3 regions of the Acidiphilium multivorum AIU301 genome follow, and region 1 is predicted to be linked to each of the others. Evidence: riboswitches for the same ligand, from Rfam matches in the RefSeq annotation. Region 1 holds a riboswitch; each other region holds the start of a gene.
The links. Region 1 has a riboswitch for cobalamin ahead of ACMV_RS17100 (TonB-dependent receptor plug domain-containing protein). Riboswitches for the same ligand answer to the same signal wherever they lie in the genome.

Region 1 (6,717 bases):
CGCAGGACCCGCATCGGATGGGGTGCCTGCTGGTCAACAGCGCGATGGATGGCGGACCGATTTCGGCTGAGGCCCGCGCTCAGGTCCATGCCCGGCTGAGCCAGCTGGAAGCATTCTTTCGCGATCGGCTTGAACACGCACGGGACCAGGGGCGCCTGCCCGCCGGGATCGAACCTCCGGCGCAGGCGGAACTCCTCCTCGCGACCGTTCTCGCCTTGCGCACCCTGGCGCGCCTCGATCCAGATCCCGGCCGGCTCGACCGGCTGGTCGCCGACGCGATGAGCCGCCTTCATCCCGGCGGATCCGGGACTCCATGAGCGGTCTTCACTGCCGGACCACGCCGAACGGCCGCCAGACCGTGATCCTGCACGAAGAGGCCGGGCTCGATTTCCGGATCGAGCCGCGAGCGCGGCATCGGCACTCCCACGACGATTTTCCCAACCTGAAGCGCCGGTTCACGGCAATCGCCGCGCGGCGCGCCTGCGATCTGGCGCAGACGATCAACAACACGCCGACCGTATCCGCGACACGCGGGCGCACTCGTTCGGCCCGCGGGCAAGGAGACCCTGATGCGTGAACCCCTGAAGCTCTACGATCTCGCCGGCGCCGACGAACGCGTCCGGTTCAGCCCGAATTGCTGGCGCACCCGCTTCGCGCTGGCGCACAAGGGCCTGCCCTGCGAGACCGTGGTCTGGCGCTTCATGGAGAAGGACGCCATCGCCTTCTCCGGCCAGGGCAAGGTGCCCGTGCTGGTCGACGGCACCCGCCACGTGCACGACAGCTGGGCCATCGCGATTTACCTCGAGGACACCTATCCTGACCGGCCGAGCCTGTTCGGCGGCGCTGCCGGCCGCGGCCTCGCCCGCTTCGTCAACCAGTGGACCAGCGAGGCAGTGCATCCTGCGATCGCGAAGGTGGTACTGCCCGACCTTGTCGACATCCTGCATGAGGGCGACCGCGACTATTTCCGGTCGACGCGCGAGGCGGCCTTCGGCACCACGGTCGGCGCGTTGCGGGCGGCGCGCGACGAGAATATCGCCGCCCTCCGCGCCACATTGCGCCCGCTGCGCAGCACGCTGGCGGATCAGAAATTCCTCGCCGGCGACGCGCCGAACTACGCCGACCATGTCGCCTTCAGCGCCTTCCTCTGGGCCCACGCCTCGACCCCGGTGAAGATCCTCGCCGAGGATGACACGCTGAACGCTTGGTGCGACCGCATGTTCGACGCTTATGACGGTCTGGCCCGCAGTCTGCCGGCCGCCGCCTGAACGGGAGGAACTCGATGTCTGCAATCCAGGGTATCCGCGCCTGCGTGTTCGACGCCTATGGCACGCTCTTCGATTTCGGCTCCGCCGTCGCCCGCTGTCCGGATGTGCCGGATGACCGCCGCGCGGCGCTGGTGACGCTCTGGCGCGACAAGCAGCTGCAATACACCTGGCTGCGCAGCCTGCAGAACCTCTATACCGATTTCGAGACCGTCACCGCCGACGCGCTCGATTTCGCACTGGAGGCGACCGGCCTCGCCGACCCGAAGCGGCGCGAGTCGCTGCTCGCACTCTACCGCATCGTCTCGGCATATCCCGAGGTGAAGGCGACGCTGGGCACGCTGAAAGCGAAGGGAATCACCACGGCGATACTCTCGAACGGCACACCGGCGATGCTCGCCGCCGCCATTGCCCATGCCGGGCTCGGCGACGTGCTCGACCATGTGCTGTCGGTCGAGGCGGTCGGCGTGTTCAAGACCGATCCGCGCGTCTACCAGTTGGTGCCGGCGCGGCTCGGGGTCCAGCGCAAGGAAGTCTGCTTCGTCTCCTCGAATGGCTGGGATGCCTACGGCGCCTCGGCCTTCGGCTTCCGCGTCGCCTGGTGCAACCGGGCGCGGCAGCCGGCGGAGCGGCTGCCTGGCGCGCCCGATGCGGCGATCAGCGATCTCTCGGCCCTGCCCGGCCTGCTCGGCCTCGGCTAAGCCGGCGCGCTTGCGCCGCCCGATCCGGCGGCATAATGATTTGGATAGGAATCGGTGGCCCGCAAGGGCTGAAACGGGAACGCAGAAGGGCGAGATCGTGCCCCGGCTGCGGCTGCCCCCGCAACTGTGAGCGGCGAGGCGCGTTCATCCCGGCCATTGCGAGGCGGCGCAGACCGTCCGCGAGAAGGCCGAACGCGCCCATGACCCGCGAGCCAGGAGACCGGCCGGTTCCGAGACCATGCGCGCGCGTCCGGGCGGGGTGAACCGGGTGCGAAGGGTGAAGTCCCGAAGCCTTCGGTCGCCCTGATGGCAACACCCGCCTCGCCGGGTGCCGGACCGGAGTTTTTCCATGCGCGAGTTCGCGCGACACATCTTTTTCGTCCCCCTCGCTTTGTGCGGGACGCTCGTCGGCGCCCGCGCCCAGAGCGCACGGCTTCCCGCCGGCACCGTGCCGATCGAGACCGTCACCGCCTCCTATGTGCGGACACCCATTGCCGACACCCCCGCATCGGTCACGGTCATCACGGCGGCGCAACTTCGCCGGCGCGGCGTGACGACCCTGGCCCAGGCGCTCGAGGCGGTTCCCGGCCTGAACGTCGTGCAATCGGGTGGGCCGGGCGCGCAGACCTCCGTCTTCATCGACGGCACGAATTCCGAAGACGTGCTGGTGCTGCGCGACGGCGTGCCGGTGAACGATCCCTCGGTGGCCAACGGCGCGTTCAATTTCGGCAATTCCGGCATCGGCGATATCGCGCGGATCGTGGTGGTCCGCGGCCCGATGTCCAGCCTCTACGGCTCGGGCGCGATCGGCGGCGTCATCAACCTGATCAGCAAGCGCGGGCACGGCGCGCCGCATGTCGATTACGACCTCGCCGGCGGCTTTCCCGGCCAGGGCGAAGGCAGCGTCACACTCTCCGGCCGGAGCGGCAGGTTCGACTACGCGATCACCGGCTCCCTCATCGAACAGGCAGGGTTCGACGCGACGGCGCGGCGCCTCGCCGTCTACGCCGCGCATCGCGATCCGTTCCGCTACAAGCTCGGCGCCGTCAATTTCGGCTACACGCCGGTCGCCGGCACGCGGATCTCGCTGATCGTCCGCGCGCGGCAGACCGGGAGCCAATATCCCGATCTCGGCTATCCGATCTTCGACGATCCCTATGAAAACAGCTTCGATTCGAATGTCTTTTTCCGCTTCGGCGTGAAGTCGCACCTGTTCGACAACCGGCTGATCACCGAACTCGACATCGCCCACATCCAGGACGACCGCCGCTACCTGACTTTGCTCGATCCCGCCGACCCCAACCAGTTCGCCGGCGACAGCGGCTATCGCGGCGATCGCACTGTGATCCAGTGGAACAACGTGATCCGCCTGCCGGATTTTGGCCCGATGACCGACCCGACGCTCGTCGCCGGCATCGAGACCACACACGATACGGCGGTCGAAAACTACAACGCCAGCTTTGGCGGCTATCCCTACCTCCAGAGCCTCGCTGCCTCGCAATCCACCACCGCGGGGCATTTCGGCGCGCAGGCCACCATAGCGCGCCGCCTGTCGGTGCAGGGCGCTGTCCGTGCGGATTCGGTCAGCGGCTACGGCACCGTGGTGACGGAGCGCGGCGGCCTCGTGCTCGCCGTACCCGCAATCGACACGCGGCTGAAAGCCTCGGCGGGCAGCGGCTTTCTCGCCCCCTCGCTCTACGACCTGCACGGCATCGACAGTTACGGATATCACGGCAACCCGAACCTCCACCCCGAACACTCGGTCGGCTACCGGTTCGGTTTCGAGACCGTGCTGCCCGCCTTCGGCATGCCCGAAGCGGTTACGCTGCGGATGAGCTATTTCCACCAGGACATCTCGAACCTGTTCGAGTACACCTCCCTGCCTGACGGCACCAGCACGGAGGAAAACGTCGCCCGCGCCCGGATTCACGGCATCGAGGCGGGCATCGGCTTCGCGCCGGCCTCCTGGCTCTCCGGCCAGATCGACTATACGCGCACCATCGCCCGCGATGCTGCGACCGGCACCGCCCTCCTGCGTCGGCCGGAAAACGCCGGATCGCTCACCCTCTCGATCCGCCCGATCCCGGCGCTGTCGATCGAGCCCGCCATCCGCTATGTCGGCCGCTTCTCGGATTTCCTCTACGCCAATTCCGGCTATCCGATCACCTCCGGCAATCCGAGCGGCGTCGGCCTCGCCCAGCCCGGCACGATCGTCAATCTCGCGGTGAACTACCGGATCAGCCGCGCGCTCACCCTCTTCGCGATCGGTCGCAACCTGACCAACTCGGCATTCGAACCCGTGAATGGATTGCAGATTCCGGGGCAGAACTTCCTTTTCGGCTTGCGGGGAACCATCGGCGGCTGAACCTTTGCTCACCGCATAAGACATATTCATGAAATACATATGCTGCGGCGCACAAAATTCTTGAACGGGAAAGCGATTCCGCCATATAGTGCGACGCAGCAAACGATCAGTCGTTTGTCTGCTTTCTTGGACGTTTCCTCCCTAAACTTGGCGGCCTCGTGGCCGCCATTTTTTTTGCGGCAGTTGCCGGCGACGCGGTGGAGGAGCCAAAAAACACTTGCCTTCGCTCACGAGCTGTTTACCTTGCGCATGGCAGCTATCTCACAAAAGCAAGAAGGACGGGACCAATGGCACTATCAAGGCGCAAAGCTCTGCGTGGAGCGGCGGGAACATTCATCCTCGCCTCAGCAAGTCCCATCGCCCTGGCGGCGGACAAGGTCTATCACATCGGGATTACGCTGCCGCTGACGGGCGCCGATGCCGAGGCCGCGCACCTCATTCTTCACGGCGCGCAGCTCGCCATCAAGCTCGCCAACCAGAGCGGCGAACTCGGCGACATCCGCCTCGAGCCGATGATCCTGAACAACGCGACCGCGACTGCCGGCCAGTACGACCCGGCCCAGGCCGCCACCAACGCGCGCAAACTGGCCGGCACGCGCACGGTGCTTGCCAATGTCGGCCCCGAGATGAGCGGCTCCGGCAAGGCGATGGCGCCAATCCTCTCGATGGCCAATCTCGCGACCATCACCCCCTCGTCCACCGCGCCCGACATCACCAATCCGGCCTATGCCGGCGAGTTCGATCCGGGCGGCAAGCCGATCTATTTCCGCACCGTGACGACCGATGCCTATCAGGGCCCGAACATGGCGAATTTCTATGCCGAGGTCCTGAAGGTGAAGAGCGTCTACATCCTCGATGACAGCGGCGCCTACGGCGTCGGCCTCGCCAACGCCTTCGAAGCCCAGGCGAAGAAGAAGGGCATCAAGGTCCTCGGCCGCGACCGGCTCGACCCCAAGGCCGCCGACTATTCCGCCGTGCTCACCAAGATTGCCGCGACCAAGACCGCCTCGCTCTATTACGGCGGCACGATGCAGGCCGGCGTGAAGCTGGTGAAGCAGAGCTACCAGATCATTCCGCACGTGATCAAAGGCGGCGGCGACGGCATCCTGAGCCCCGAAATGATGACGGCCGCCGGTTTCCCCGCCGCCGAGGGCTGGTATGGCACCAATGCCTCGCCGCATGTGGTCGATGACCCGAAGCTGGCGAACTGGGTCAAGCTTTATACGAAAACCTACGGCGTCGCGCCGGACGACTACGCCATCACCGCCTATGACGCCGCCCTCGTCGCCATCGCCGGCATCAAGGCGGTACAGAAGGCAGGAAAGCCGCTCACCGCCGCCAATGTCCGCGACGCGATCGCGACCGTGCATGTCAACGGCTTGCAGGGGCCGATCAGCTTCGACAAGTATGGCGACATGACCAGCCACATCGTTGCCGTGTTCCAGTTCCACCAGGACAAGTCCGCCCCGCTCGGGGACCTGAACAAGCAGATGCGATACGTCGGCGTGGCGCCGCAGCACTGACGCGGCGCCCATGACCGGAATGGCGGTTTTTCTCCAGCAGCTCGTCAACGGGCTGAGCCTGGGGGCGATGTACGCGCTGCTGGCACTCGGGTTCACCCTTGTCTACGGCATTCTCGAGCTGATCAATTTCGCGCATTTCAACGTCTTCATGGTGGGAGCGTTCGTTGGCCTCATCGTGCTGCAATGGTTCGGCCTGCAGGGCCAGGCGGTGGTGCTGCACGGCGCCCCGCTGGTGCTCTCGCTGCTCGCCGCCCTCGCGGTGACGATGGTGACCTCCGGCGTGCTCGGCGTCGCGATCGAGCGCTACACGCTGCGGCCGATGCGCAACGTGCGCGGGCCGATGGCGATGATCACCACGATCGGCGTCTCCTACATCCTGTTCAACGTCGTGCTGCTGCTGACCAACGCCCAGGCGCTGAACTACCCCGACCCGATGCCGAGCATCGACTACCATCTCGGCGGGGTGACGATCCGCCTCAAGGCGGTGATCATCTGGATCGTCGCGGCAGTGCTGATGTGGGGGCTGAACCTGTTCGTCAGGCGTTCGCGCCTCGGCAAGGCGATGCGCGCCGTCGCCCAGGATGCCGAGGCCGCGCGGATGATGGGTGTGGAGGTCGATCAGGTGGTGATGATCGCCTTCTTCGCCGGCTCCGCCCTGGCCGGCGCCGCCGGGATGATCTTTGGCCTGTACTACAATTTCACCCAGTACAGCATCGGCTACACCGCGGGTCTGCGCGCCTTTACCGCCGCCGTGCTCGGCGGCATCGGCAACGTGCCGGGGGCGATGGTCGGCGGCCTCCTCATCGGCCTGATCGAGACGATCGGCAGCCAGTACATCGCCGCGAAATGGGCCGATGTGATCA
Region 2 (6,717 bases), 1.0 Mb from region 1:
CGAGAAACTCTGCCGGTCGAGCACGGTGAGCCCGCCGAAGCGCTTGCTCACCCCGTCCAGCCGGAGCAGCGGTTCAGAGGACATCGACATTTCTCCGGATCAGCAGCGACATCAGGCCGTTGGGCAGGAACAGCACCAGCAGCACGATCAGCAGCCCGTAGAGCAGTTCGAAATATTGCGGCGCGGAGACGCCGATCACCGCGTAGAACGCATAGAGCAGGGCCGCGCCGAGCAGCGGGCCGATCACCGTGCCCACCCCGCCGAACAGGGCGAAGACGATGGCGAAGACCGAAATCTGCAGGGTGAACACCGCGTCGGGGTAGAACACCGACAGGTTCCACGCATAGGCGCCGCCGACCAGCCCGGCGATGCCGGCCGAGGCCAGCCAGACGATGAGGCGCTCGCGCACGATGTTGACACCCGCGAGCCCCGCGCTGATCGGGTCCTGGTGCATCGCCCGCAGCCCGAGCCCGAATCGCGAGCGGCGGAAATACGCGGCAAGCCCGGTGGCGAGCAACAGGATCGCCAGCATCGTCGCGTAGCTCGCCGTGGGCGCGTAGACCTGCTCGATCTTCACGCCATAGGGCCCGCCGGTCACATGCTTGAGCGCCTCGTTCGCCACCACGTAGTAGATGATCTGCGAGGCGGCGAGATTGGCGATCGAGAAATACGCGCCTGACAGGCGCAGCAGCGGCCCGAGGATGAGCCCGACCACGACCGCCGCCAACCCGCCGCCAAGCACGCAGACCAGCACCGGCAGGCCGGTGAAGGTGACCAGCAGCGAGGTGGCATAGGCGCCGGTGCCGAAGAAGCCGACATAGCCGAACGGCAGATATCCGGTGAAGCCGTAGAGCAGGTTCAGCCCCTGGGCGAGCGCCATGAACGTCATCATGGTGAACAGCACGGACTGGTTGCCATAGACATGCGGCAGGACCAGGAAGGCGGCGGCGAGGATCGCCAGCACCGCGACGGGATAACGCATTGTACTGTTCCGCTTACGCACTGCGCACCGCCTTGCCGAGCAGGCCGGAGGGCCGGATCAGCACGATGATGAGGAGCAGCGCATAGGGCACGAGATTCGACCACGAGGCGTAGTAGGTCTGCATCAGCATCGTTCCCACGCCGAACACGAGGCCGCCGACCACGGTGCCGAGCGGATTGCCGAGCGAGCCGATGATGATGATGGCGAAGGATGTCGTGGTCAGCCCGTCGCCGATCGAGGGCGACACCGAGCCGACCATGTAGGGCACGAACACGCCGGCGATCCCGGCGAGCGAGAGGCCGATCATGAAGGCGATCGCCGACACCCTGTCGACATCGATGCCGGTTGCCCGCGCCTCGTCGCGGTCGGCCATGATGGCGCGCGTCGCGAAGCCGAGCCGCGTGCGCGTGAAATAGAGCCAGAGCCCGCCGATACAGATGACGCTGACCGCGGCGGCGACCCACCAGCTGTCCGGAAATTCCTGGCCGAACGCGCCGATATTCCCCGAGCCCAGCGCGTTACCGGGCAGCGAGCGCTGGTCCGCGCCGAAGATGAGGAGCATCACCGCCTCGATCATCTGGGCGATGCCGAAGAACAGGATGAAGGACAGCATCTCCGGGTCCTGGCTGCGCTGCAGGCGCGGCACCACGCCGTAATAGAGCGGATAGCCGATCAGGATCCCGCCGAGAATCGCCAGCGGAATGCCGAAGATCGGGTTGAGGTGAAGGTCATGCACCAGAAGCCACGCGCCGAACCCGCCCAGCATGATGAACTGGCCGTGGGCGAGATTGATCATCCGCATCACGCCGAAGACGAGATTGAGGCCGATGCCGACAAGGCTGAAGAAGATGCCGTAGAGAATGCCGCCGATCAGCGCGTATTCGAGAAGTGCCAACGGCGCGCCCTTTCTTGCAGGGAAGTTGGAAACCAGTGGTCCGGATCGACGAAAGATCCCGGCCCGTCACGGGCCGGGATCCTGCGGTTCCGGGGCGCCGGTCAGTGGTGCGGCGCGGGATAGACCGGCTTGCCGGTCGCCTTGTCCTGCGGATAGACCACGACGATCTTGTTGGTCTTGCCGGCGGGGACGAGCTGCGCCACCGGCAGCAGCTCGCCGAGCTGGGCGCCGTTCGCGTTGATCTTGAACTGGCCGAGCACCGTCGTCGTCTTGCCGGACATGTCCATCAGCGCCTGATGGAAGGCGAGCTGGGTGAATTTCGGCGCGGTGCCGAGCATGTCCTGCATGATCAGCCCGGTATTGTAGCCGGCCGCATCGAGGAAGTTCGGCGCGTTATGCGTCGCCGCGGTGAACTCCTTCACGAAGGTCGCGGTGTTCGGGCCATAGGTGGTCTTGGCGAAGGAGACGAGCGGCGGCGTCGGATAGGTGTAGGTATAGGCGAGGGTTTTCGCGCCGACATTCTTCGTCATCAGGGCGAGAAGCTGGCCGGGGAAGATGGTGAACGTCATCTTGAAGTGCAGGCCGCTGCCGGCCAGCGTGTGCAGGAAGGCGATGTCGTTCGGCGGATAGCCGAACTCGATCACCGCATCCGGCCGGTGCGCCGCGATCGTGTGCAGCAGCACGGTGTAGTTGGATTCGCTGGTGGGCACGCCGTGATAATACACCGGCGTGACGCCGCCCTTCTTCAGCGTCGCCTTCAGCGTTTCCGCCTGCGAGGCATCGAAATCGTTCGAATCGTAGATGACGGCGACGCGCTTGATCTTGTGGTCGAGCAGGAAATGGCCGAGCGGCAGCGGCCACACCGTGGAGGCGGGAATGCTGACATCGGCGAGATAGTCGGTCTTCTTGGTGAAGAAGTTCGCCCCCGAGCCGGTCGGGTCGATCAGCAGCATGTGGTGCTCGGCGGCCAGCGGAATCGCGACCGAGGTGAGCACCGAGCCGAAATCGGCGACCAGCAGGTTCACGTGGTCCTGGGTGATGAGCTGGTTGTACAGCGTCGTCGCGGTCGCGGTCGAGCTCTGGTCGTCATAGGCGACGATCTTGACCGGGATCTTCTTGTCGAACGCCTTGACGAAGACGCCGCCGGACTTGTTGACCGTCTTCGCCCAGTATTCGAGCCCGTGATACTGCCCCTCGGACGCCACCGCGAAAGACCCGCTGCTCGCATAGAGCGTGCCGATCTTCAGGACCGACGGCGCCGTCGCGGCGGACGCCTGGCCGATGCCCGCCAGCGCCAGGCCCGAGGCCAGGACTCCCGCCGCGCAAAAACCCCAGGCGCGTCTGAATTGTGCCCGCATGGTTGCTCCCCTTGATGCAATGAGCCAGTCACGGCCAATTGTTGAAATTTGACCGACCGATATGACCACAGAAGCCGGACGGTCAATACTCGCAACCAATAAACCTTGCCTATCCGGTTGACTCCCATACCTACTAGATCTAGTGTTGGGCATGGATGTCCTGGCCCGTGAAGACCTGCCGTTCCCGCAGTCTCTGCCGGAATTCCAGCGTATTTTCCCGAACGACGCGGCCTGTGCCGCCTATCTCGAAAGCGCCCGCTGGAATGGAGGGTTCGCCTGCCCAAGGTGCGGCGTCGTTGGCGAGCCGTTCCGTTTCGAGGCGCGCCCGGGCGTTCTGCGCTGCCGGGCCTGTCGCAAAGACGTAAGCCTGATGGCTGGGACCGTTATGGAACGCAGTCACACGCCGCTGTCGACTTGGTTCTGGGCGGCTTACTTGATCGCCAGCCAGACGCCCGGAATGTCGGCCGTCCAATTTCAGCGGCAACTCGGCCTGTCGCGCTACGAGACCGCCTTCGGCATCCTTCATAAGCTGCGCGCCGGGATGGTGCGCCCCGAGCGCGACAAGATTGGCGACACGCCGCAAGAACACGTCGAAGTGGATGAAACGTGGGTTGGAGGACGAACCCGAGGCGATGGACGGGGTGTCCATCACAAGGTTCTCGTCGCCTGTGCCGTGGAGGTGCGCCACCGGAAACCGGGAACCAAGCTCGACAATCGGAAAGACGGTCGCTACGCGGGACGCGTTCGTCTCGCTGTTGTCCCCGACCGTAGCGCCAATTCGCTCTGCGGATTCGTCGAAAACGCCGTTGCTCCCGGATCGCTGATCGTTACCGACGACTGGAGCGGCTATGCCGGTCTCGGAAGGCGCGGGTTCGACCACCATGCAATCGCCGAATGCGGCGACCCGGAGGTGGCAGAAGAATTCCTGCCGATCGTCCACTTGGTCTTTACCAACCTGAAGACCTGGATCAACGGCATCCATCACGGGGTCAGCGCCAAACATCTACAAGCCTACCTCAATGAATTCACGTTTCGGTTCAACCGGCGCCTCTATCCCTTCAACGCGTTCCGCTCGCTGCTCGGAATCGCGGGTAGGGCAGCCGCACCAACCTTTGACGAGCTTTATTCCGGGGAATGGACACACCCTACATTTAGTGGGTGTGGGTAACAACCGGATAGGCAAGCAATAAACAAGCCGTGATTGCCGATTTTCGCCCCGGGGATGAAATACCGATCGAACTCGATCCATGACTGCAACGATTCTGCGCGGACGACGCGATTATTTGCCGGCGCGGCGGATGCCGCCACCCTTGCCGAATGTCCGTCCGGGCGGCATACGACATTCGTCACCGGTCCCGCGCGAGCGGGTGAAAAGGGAACATCGTGCGCTTCGGCCGGGCTTCATTGTCCCGGAAGCAAGTCGATGGCTGCCCCCGCAACTGTCAGCGGCGAGCCGGTGGTCCGTCCGCCCGCAAGGGCGAGCCACTGAACCGGTAGCGGTTCGGGAAGGCAGGGCCACCAGCGTCGAGCCGCGAGCCAGGAGACCTGCCGGTGTCGCACCAACCTTGCTGCCGGGCGGGGTGCACCGGAAGCCGGAGCCGACCCATGACTGCACGCATCAGCGGCAGCGCCTGCCGCGCGCGTCCTCTCGTTTCCCCCTCATCGCGCCGTTCGCGGTCCCACGCCCACCGGGGAGGCCGCGCATGAGCATCGCGACCAGTCTCGGCTTTCCCCGCATCGGCCGCAGGCGGGAACTGAAATCGGCCCTCGAGGCGCACTGGGCGGGCGAGCTGTCCGAAGCCGGCCTGCAGGAGGCGGCGCGCCTGCTGCGCGCGGAGTCCCATTCGCTGCAGCAGGGGCTGGGCATCGGCCACATCCCCTCGAACGATTTCGCGCTCTACGACCATGTGCTGGATACCGCCTGCATGGTCGGCGCGATTCCGCCGGGCTATGGCTGGCGCGGCGGCGAGGTGACGCTGCCGACCTATTTCGCCCTCGCGCGCGGCACCGGCGGCGGCGATGCCGCGGCCGGCCTGCCCGCGCTCGAAATGACCAAGTGGTTCGACACCAACTATCACTATCTCGTCCCCCGGCTCGCGGCGGGGCAGCATTTCGCGGTCACCGCCAACCGTCCGCTCGCGCTGTTCCGCGAGGCGCTGGCCCGCCACCGCCGCACCCGGCCGGTGGTGCTCGGCCCCGTCTCGTTCCTGCTGCTCGCCAAGACCGATGACGGGTCCGATCCGCTCGACCTGCTCGACCGCCTGCTGCCCTGCTATGCGCAGGTGCTGGCGGAGCTGGCCGCCGAGGGCTGCGCCTGGGTGCAGATGGACGAGCCGGTTCTCGCCCTCGACCTCGCGCCGAAGGCGCGGGCGGCGCTGCGCCACGCCTATGAGACCCTCGCCCGCGGGGCGACGCCGCGCCTGCTGCTCGCCAGCTATTTCGCGCCGATCGCGGACAACCTGCCGACCGCGCTGGCCCTGCCGGTCGCCGGCCTGCATCTCGACCTGGTGCGCGGCCGGGACGATCTCGCGCCGGTCCTCGCCGCGATCGGCCCGGCGACATGGCTCTCGCTCGGGCTGGTCGACGGGCGGAATGTCTGGCGGGCGGACCTGCGCGCCGCCCTCGCCACCGCGCGCGAGGCGGCGCGCGCGCTCGGCGGCAGCGAGCGGCTGATGATCGCGCCGAGCTGCAGCCTGCTGCACGTGCCGGTCGACCTCGCGCAGGAGGACCGGCTCGATCCGGCGATCCGCCCGTGGCTCGCCTTCGCCACCCAGAAACTCGCCGAGGTCGCGACCATCGCCCGCGGCCTCGACGAGGGGGAGGGCGCGATCGCCGAGGCGCTGGAGGTCTCTGACGCCGCACTCCGCACCCGCCGCGACAGCGCGCGGGTCCACCGGACCGACGTCGCCGCCCGGCTGCTGGGCGCGACACCGGAGATGGAACGCCGCCCCGCCCCGCACGCCGCGCGGCGCGCGCGGCAGCGGCAGCGCCTGCCCCTGCCCGCCTTTCCGACCACGACGATCGGCTCGCTGCCGCAGACCTCGGGCGTGCGCCGGACCCGGGCGGCGCTCGCGCGCGGCGAGATCGGCGCCGTCGAATACGACGAAGCGATCGCGACCTGGACCGAGGACGCGATCCGCCTGCAGGAGCGGATCGGGCTCGACGTGCTGGTGCACGGCGAGTTCGAGCGCAACGACATGGTCAAGTATTTCGGCGAGCAGCTCGACGGTTTCGCCTTCACCCGGCATGGCTGGGTGCAGTCCTATGGCAGCCGCTGCGTGGCGCCGCCGATCATCTGGGGCGATGTCGCGCGGCCCCGGCCGATGACGGTGCGCTGGGCGCGCCATGCCCAGTCGCTCACCGCCCGGCCGGTGAAGGGGATGCTGACCGGGCCGGTGACGATGCTGCAATGGTCCTTCGTGCGCGACGACCTGCCGCGCGAGACGGTCTGCCGGCAGATCGCGCTGGCGCTGCGCGACGAG
Region 3 (6,717 bases), on a different replicon from region 1:
GCGAAATCCTCGCCCGCCGTCCGCATCGTGGCAGACCCCCAGAGGTCTACGATCAGCCCCCGCGGCCAGTCGCCCTGGTCCTGCAAATGGCGGCGGATCAGCTCCTCGGCGAGCTTCACGCCCTGCGCATGGGCGGCCCGCGTCGGCACTGCGCGCGGATCGACGGCGAAGAGGTTGCGCCCGGTGGGCAGCACATCCGACCGCCCACGTGCAGGAGAGCCGGAGGGCCCTGACGCTACCCGGCGGCCGTCGAGCGCGGCAAGAAGCCCGGTGCGCTCCTCGATCCCGCAGGCGCCGCGCCCGAAGACGTGGAGCCCCTCGCCGAACCGGCTTTCCTTCAGATCACAGACGAAACGGTCGATCCGGGTGATCGCCTCCGCTGCACTGGCGCCGGGCGGTAGCGCTAGGTCATCCTCAACCCCCTGCGCGCGCGCTTCCTCTCGAATCGCGGCGACCAGCCGGCTCCGCCTCGCCGGGTCGAGCCCTTCGGCGGTGGAATATTCGTCGAGCAGGCTCTCCAGCCGTGCGAGCCCCTCAGGCAGTGTGGATCCGACGAGTGGCGGCGGAAGGTGGCCCAAGGTCACCGCGCCGAGCCGCCGCTTGGCCTGCGCCGCCTCGCCGGGGTCATTGACGATGAACGGGTAAATTACAGGCATCGCGCCGGTAAGCGCCTCTGGCCAGCAATCGGCCGAGAGCGCGACCGACTTGCCCGGCAGCCATTCCAGCGTCCCGTGAGCGCCGATATGCACGAGCGCCGCCAGCCGCCGGGCGCGCAGCCACAGATAGAAAGCGACATAGGCGTGCCGCGGTGTGGAGGCGAGGTCGTGGTAGCTCGCCTCCCGCCCGGCGCGGTGCCCACGCTCGGGTTGCAGTGCGACGAGCATGCGGCCAAGCGCGAAGGCTGCGAAGTGGAAGACGCCGTCGCGCACCGCCGGATCCTCTTCCGGAGCGCCCCAGGCCTCGTTGAGTTGCTCGCGCAACGCCTCGGGCAGGGTGGTAAGCGCGACGCGGTAATCGGCGAGCGGCCAGGCCAGCGTCTCGGCCCCCAGCCGCGCTGCCAGCCCGGCCTCGGGGCCAGTCACGTAGCCCGCCGCAGCGAGATCGGAGAGGATCGCCTCGGCCGAGGCCAAGGCATCGAGCCCGACGGCATGGGCCATCTGATGCGCCCGGCCGGGGTAGGTGGAGAGGATCAACGCCAGCTCCCGCTCCGCTGCCGGGGTGGCGGCCAGCCGCTGCCAGCCCCCTACCCGGGCGGCGGCGCGGGCCACCTGCTCGGGCTCGGCCCGATGTACGAAGCGCGAATATTGCAGCGCGTCATCGCGCGGTGTCGCCGCCTTGAAGCTGACGGCCCCTGCGAAGAGCCGTCCGTCCACCTCCGGCAACACCACATGCATGGCGAGGTCGGCCGGCGACAGCCCGCGATCCGAACCTGCCCAGTCACGCCGCTGCGCGGTCGAGAGTGCGACCTGGAATACCGGCGCCCCCGGCCCGTCGAGCGGCGAGCGCCCCTCCGCCCCCTGCGCCGAGAAGGCCGTCGCATTGACGATGACAGCGGGCGGATGCGCGGCCAGCAGCTCGGAAACGAGCGGCGCGGCGCTCGGGGCCTTCAGCGAGGGCGCGAAAAGGCCGTAAGCGGCAAAGCCTTCCGCCTCCAGAGCCCCGATCAGCGCATCGATCGCACCGAGATCCGCCGCCGTCAGATAGGCGCGGTAGAACGTGACCGCCGCCGCTGGCCGCGGATCCTCCGGCAGTGCGGCCACGACACCCCGCCCGGGCAGGTATAGCCCGACCTCCGGCATCGTCTTCGCGCCTGCGACCGGCCCGGCATAGAGTCCGGCGGCAAGCGAGAGCTGCGCCAGTGCCGCCTGCGCGGCAACCGCCCCTCCGGCATCGCACAGGGCCGAAAGCCGGCGCAGGGTGGAGACGGGCAGCGTCGAATAGGCATCGAGTGCCGGATCCTCGCGCCCGTCGGCGGGCAGCACGGCGAGCGCCAACCCCTGCCGTTGGGAAAGGTCGCGCAGGGTCGAGAGGCCATAACTCCAGTAGGCCTCGCCGCCGATGAGCCGGACCAGCATCGCCTTGGCGCCGGCCAGGGTACGCTCGGCATAGGTGTCAACCGACAACGGATGGCGCAGCGCCACTAGGTTGGCGAGTCGTAGCGTGGGAAGGGTGCTACCCGCCTCCCGCGCGCGGTGCCAGCCCGCCGCGAAGGCGCCAAGGTCACTGTCGGAAAACGAGAGCACCACAAGATCGGCCGGATCCTGGCCGAGATCTTGCGGGGTCTCGGTCTCCTCTAGTCCATGACTCTCGCGGAAGATGACATGCACGGCGCGCGCACGCCCTCAAGCGCCGAGCGCGGTTCGGATGCGCGCGGCATCGACATCGCCGCGCTCCGCGATCACCACCAGTTGGGAGCCACGGGGCAGGCTGCCCCAGGGCCGGTCGAACTGGCTGCGCACCCGCGCACCTACCGCTTGAACCAGAAGCCGCATGGGCTTGTCGGCCAGCGCGACATAGCCTTTCACGCGCAGGATATTCTGCTCGGCTGCCAGCTTTTCGATCGCGACCTCCAGCGCCTCCTGGCTTGCCTGTTCCGGCAGATCGACGACGATCGTATCGAAGTCGTTATGCTCGTGATCGTCCGCCCCATCGTGATGCGAGGGGCGGGCGGCGAGGTCGTCCTCCGCAGCCGCATTGAGACCGAGGATGACGGCCGGGTCGACCTTGCCATCGCGCACCGTGACCATCGGGATGCGGCGCGGCGCCTCGGCTTCGATCGCGGCGCGGGCGACGGCGATGCCGGCTTCGCCGGCGAGATCGGCCTTGGTCAGCAGGATCAGGTCGGCGCAGGCGATCTGGTCCTCGAAGACCTCGCCCAGCGGCGTGTCGTGATCGAGGCTGTCGTCGGCCTCGCGCTGGGCCAGCACCGCATTCGGGTCCGGCGCGAAGCGGCCGGCGGCCACGGCCTCGGCGTCGGCCAGCGCGATAACGCCGTCCACGGTGATGCGCGAGCGGATGGCGGGCCAGTCGAAGGCCTTCAAAAGCGGCTTCGGCAGGGCGAGACCGGAAGTCTCAATCAGTATATGGTCGGGCCGCTTCGGTAGGGCGAGGATCGCCTCCATCGTCGGCAGGAACTCGTCGGCGACGGTGCAGCAGATGCAGCCATTTGCGAGTTCCACGATGTTCTCCACTGGGCAGCTCTCATTGGCGCAGCTTTTCAGAATCTCGCCGTCCACCCCCTGGCTGCCGAATTCGTTGACCAGCACGGCGAGGCGACGGCCACCCGGATTGGCCATAAGGTGGCGAATCAGCGTGGTCTTGCCGGCGCCGAGAAAGCCGGTGACGACGGTGACGGGTATCTTGGCGAGGTCGTTCATGGCGCGGGTTCCTGCGGGGGGATTCTTGCGATGGATTGCTTGCGGAAGATCACGGGCCGCTCGCGCCAGGGTACGAGGCCGTTCGGCGCGCGGGCATAGGCTGCGGCGCCCCCGAGGATGTCGGGCGCATCCTCGGGGGCCAGCCGGCCGTAGATATAACTCCACCGCCCTGGGGCGGAGAGCGCGACGGCGGCGCCGGTATTGCAGGCAGACAGGCACTCGACCGGGCGGATCGTGACGCCCTCGGGGCAGTCCCCGGCCTGAAGCGCGGCTAGCAGGCGCGCGCCGAGGCAGGGCATCCCCTCCACCGGCTCTTGCCCGGCGCGGCAGGTGATGCAGACATGGAGCGTCGTGCCCATCGGGTCCTCTCGGTTGGCGGCGGCCCTGGGGGCATGCGAGACGAGGACGGGCCAGAATGCCACACCACCGTCGGTCGCAGCGCACCCCGGCCGCCCGGTCAGTTTTGCTGCTGGCAGGTCTCCCGGCTAACGGATATAAGCCTCTCGGCCCTGCGGACGCCCGCCTTCCCGGTCCGCGGACCAGTGGCATCGGGCGACCTCTCCGGTCACGGTCGCGGGGGCGGCTGCGCTCGGGGTTCCCCCTGTCGCATTCCCTCTTAGGCCCGACGCAAGCCGGGCACCAGCATGGCGTCAGGTGTGGCAGGATGCAGCCTGTTGTCAAGAACAAGGAGCGACGCAATGGGCCGCAAACCCGTCAGCGAGGAAGAGCACGCCGCCAAGAAGGCCAAGATCAAGGCCGCGCGCGACCGGATGATGGCGGAGAAGATCGGCGAGAAGGGCCTGATCATCGTCCACACCGGCCCCGGCAAGGGCAAGTCCTCCTCCGGGTTCGGGATGATCCTGCGCTGCATCGCCCATGGCATGCCCTGCGCGGTCGTCCAGTTTATAAAGGGGGCCTGGGACACGGGTGAGCGACGGCTCCTGACCGAGCATTTCGGGGATCTCTGCCAGTTCCACGCCATGGGCGAGGGCTTCACTTGGGAAACCCAGAACCGCGCCCGCGACATCGCTGCCGCCGAGGCCGGCTGGGAAAAGGCCAAGGAGTTGATCCGTGACCCCTCGATCCGTATGGTCCTTCTTGACGAGATCAACATCGCGCTGCGCTACGAATACCTCGACATCGAGGCCGTGATCGCCTTCCTGCGCGAGGAGAAGCCCGAGATGACCCATGTCGTCCTCACCGGCCGTAACGCCGCCGAGGGGCTGATCGAGGCTGCCGACCTTGTGACCGAGATGACGCTGGTCAAGCACCCGTTCCGCGCCGGAATCAAGGCGCAGGCGGGGGTGGAGTACTGAACGTCAGAGGGCACTGCGCCGGGAAATTTGGGCCACGAGCAAGACGAACTTGATAAACGGGGTGGGGAGCGCGCGATGCCGGCGCTGATGATCCAGGGTTGCGGCTCGAATGTGGGCAAGTCGATGCTGGTCGCGGGGCTGTGCCGCGCGGCGCGGCGGCGCAGGCTGACGGTGGCGCCGTTCAAGCCGCAGAATATGTCGAACAACGCAGCCGTGACCGCCGACGGGGGGGAGATCGGCCGCGCCCAGGCGCTTCAGGCGCTTGCCTCGGGGTTGGAGCCGGTGACCGATATGAACCCGGTCCTGCTCAAACCCGAAACCGACCTCGGCGCTCAGGTGATCGTTCAGGGCCGCCGCATCGGCACCATGCGGGCGCGGGACTATTCCCGGCGCAAGCCCGAGCTGATGGCGCCGGTGCTCGAATCCTTCAACCGCCTCAAGGCGGCCCACGATCTCGTACTCGTCGAAGGCGCGGGCAGCCCGGCAGAGGTGAACCTGCGCGCGGGCGACATTGCCAACATGGGCTTCGCGCGCGCCGCCGACGTGCCGGTGGTGCTGGCTGGAGACATCGACCGCGGCGGGGTGATCGCCCAGGTCGTCGGCACCCAGACCGTGCTCGACGCGGAGGATGCGGCGCTTGTCGTGGGCTTTCTGATCAACAAGTTCCGCGGCGATCCCCAGCTCTTCGAGGCTGGGTACCGCCTGATCGAGGGCAGGACCGGCTGGCGCGGCTACGGCGTGCTGCCGTGGTTCCCCGGCGCCTCGCGCCTGCCGGCGGAGGACGCGCTCGACCTCGGGCGCGTCGCCAAAGGCGGACCGTTCCGGGTGGTCTGCCTCGCGCTTTCGCGCATCGCCAATTTCGACGATCTCGACCCGCTCTCTGCCGAGCCAGCCGTCAGCGTCACCATGCTGCGCGCGGGCGAGGCCCTGCCGGGCGACACCGACCTCGTGATCCTGCCAGGCAGCAAATCGACACGCGGCGACCTCACTTTTCTGCGCGCGCAAGGCTGGGACATCGACCTCGCCGCGCATCGCCGTCGGGGTGGCGCGGTGCTTGGCATCTGCGGCGGCTTCCAAATGCTCGGGACGCGGATCGCCGACCCGGAAGGCATCGAGGGGCCAGCGGGCGAGAGCCCAGGCCTAGGTCTTTTGGACGTCGAGACCATCATGGGCGGGGACAAGACGCTGACCCGCATCTCTGCCCGCCACACCGCCACCGGGGCGGAGTTCGATGGCTACGAGATCCACATTGGGCGCACTCGGGGACCCGACTGTGCCCGGCCCTTCGCCGAGGTCGCAGGCCAGCCAGAGGGTGCCGTGTCCGGCGACGGGCGGGTGATGGGGAGTTACCTTCACGGCATGTTCTCGGTCGACGGCTTCCGCCGCGATTTCCTCGACCGGCTCGGTGCGCAGGGTTCCGGCCTCGACTACCGGGCGGGTGTGGAGAAGACGCTCGACCAGCTCGCCGCGCATCTCGAGGCGCATCTCGATCTCGACGGCCTCTTCGCGCTCGCGCGGTGACGGCTGGCGCGGCTCAGCGGATCTCCCAGTCAGTCGCGCAGTTCTGTTGCCAGCCATTGCGGTGCAAAAGCGGTGTGTCGTCGCTGAAAGCGGGCCAGCCGAGGCAGAGGTAGGCGGCGAACTCCCAGCCCTCTGGTACCTCGAACAGCTCCTCTATCCGCTTCGGCTCGACGATCGAGACCATGCCGAGCCCGAGGTTCTCGGCCCGCGCAGCGAGCCAAAGCGTATGTATCGCCATCGCGGTTGACTGCCGCAGCGTTTCCGGCATGGTCTGGCGGCCGAGGCCGTGCCCTGCGTCCGGATCGGTCACGGTGAAGACGGCGAATTGTACCGGCGCGGCCTCAAGGCCCGCGAGCTTGAGCTTGGCGTAGGTCCGCGCCTGATCGCCCGAATAGAGCGAAGCTGCCGCTCCGTTGCAGCGGGCAAATTCCACACGCACGGCCGAGCGCAGCCCAGCATCCTCCACCCGGAAGATCCGCCAGGGCCGGGCGTTGCCGACCGAG

Region 2: it holds a riboswitch for cobalamin, as region 1 does, so the genes downstream of both, metE (5-methyltetrahydropteroyltriglutamate--homocysteine S-methyltransferase) here and ACMV_RS17100 (TonB-dependent receptor plug domain-containing protein) in region 1, are expected to answer to the same signal.
Region 3: it holds a riboswitch for cobalamin, as region 1 does, so the genes downstream of both, ACMV_RS17440 (DUF1636 family protein) here and ACMV_RS17100 (TonB-dependent receptor plug domain-containing protein) in region 1, are expected to answer to the same signal.

What each region holds. Positions count from the first base shown of each region.
Region 1 is NC_015186.1:3,739,671-3,746,387, reverse strand. It holds gene ACMV_RS17120 (TetR/AcrR family transcriptional regulator) at 1-317, shown strand, start outside; gene ACMV_RS17115 (hypothetical protein) at 314-577, shown strand; gene ACMV_RS17110 (glutathione S-transferase family protein) at 570-1,268, shown strand; gene ACMV_RS17105 (haloacid dehalogenase type II) at 1,283-1,966, shown strand; cobalamin riboswitch at 2,002-2,209, shown strand; gene ACMV_RS17100 (TonB-dependent receptor plug domain-containing protein) at 2,316-4,331, shown strand; gene ACMV_RS17095 (branched-chain amino acid ABC transporter substrate-binding protein) at 4,619-5,854, shown strand; gene ACMV_RS17090 (branched-chain amino acid ABC transporter permease) at 5,865-6,717, shown strand, end outside.
Region 2 is NC_015186.1:2,709,146-2,715,862, forward strand. It holds gene ACMV_RS12205 (ABC transporter ATP-binding protein) at 1-84, opposite strand, end outside; gene ACMV_RS12210 (branched-chain amino acid ABC transporter permease) at 74-982, opposite strand; gene ACMV_RS12215 (branched-chain amino acid ABC transporter permease) at 996-1,877, opposite strand; gene ACMV_RS12220 (ABC transporter substrate-binding protein) at 1,979-3,235, opposite strand; gene ACMV_RS12225 (IS1595-like element ISAcr1 family transposase) at 3,387-4,403, shown strand; cobalamin riboswitch at 4,569-4,802, shown strand; gene metE (5-methyltetrahydropteroyltriglutamate--homocysteine S-methyltransferase) at 4,939-6,717, shown strand, end outside.
Region 3 is NC_015178.1:59,100-65,816, forward strand. It holds gene cobN (cobaltochelatase subunit CobN) at 1-2,327, opposite strand, end outside; gene cobW (cobalamin biosynthesis protein CobW) at 2,343-3,377, opposite strand; gene ACMV_RS17440 (DUF1636 family protein) at 3,374-3,736, opposite strand; cobalamin riboswitch at 3,832-4,036, opposite strand; gene cobO (cob(I)yrinic acid a,c-diamide adenosyltransferase) at 4,076-4,693, shown strand; gene ACMV_RS17450 (cobyric acid synthase) at 4,769-6,214, shown strand; gene bluB (5,6-dimethylbenzimidazole synthase) at 6,228-6,717, opposite strand, start outside.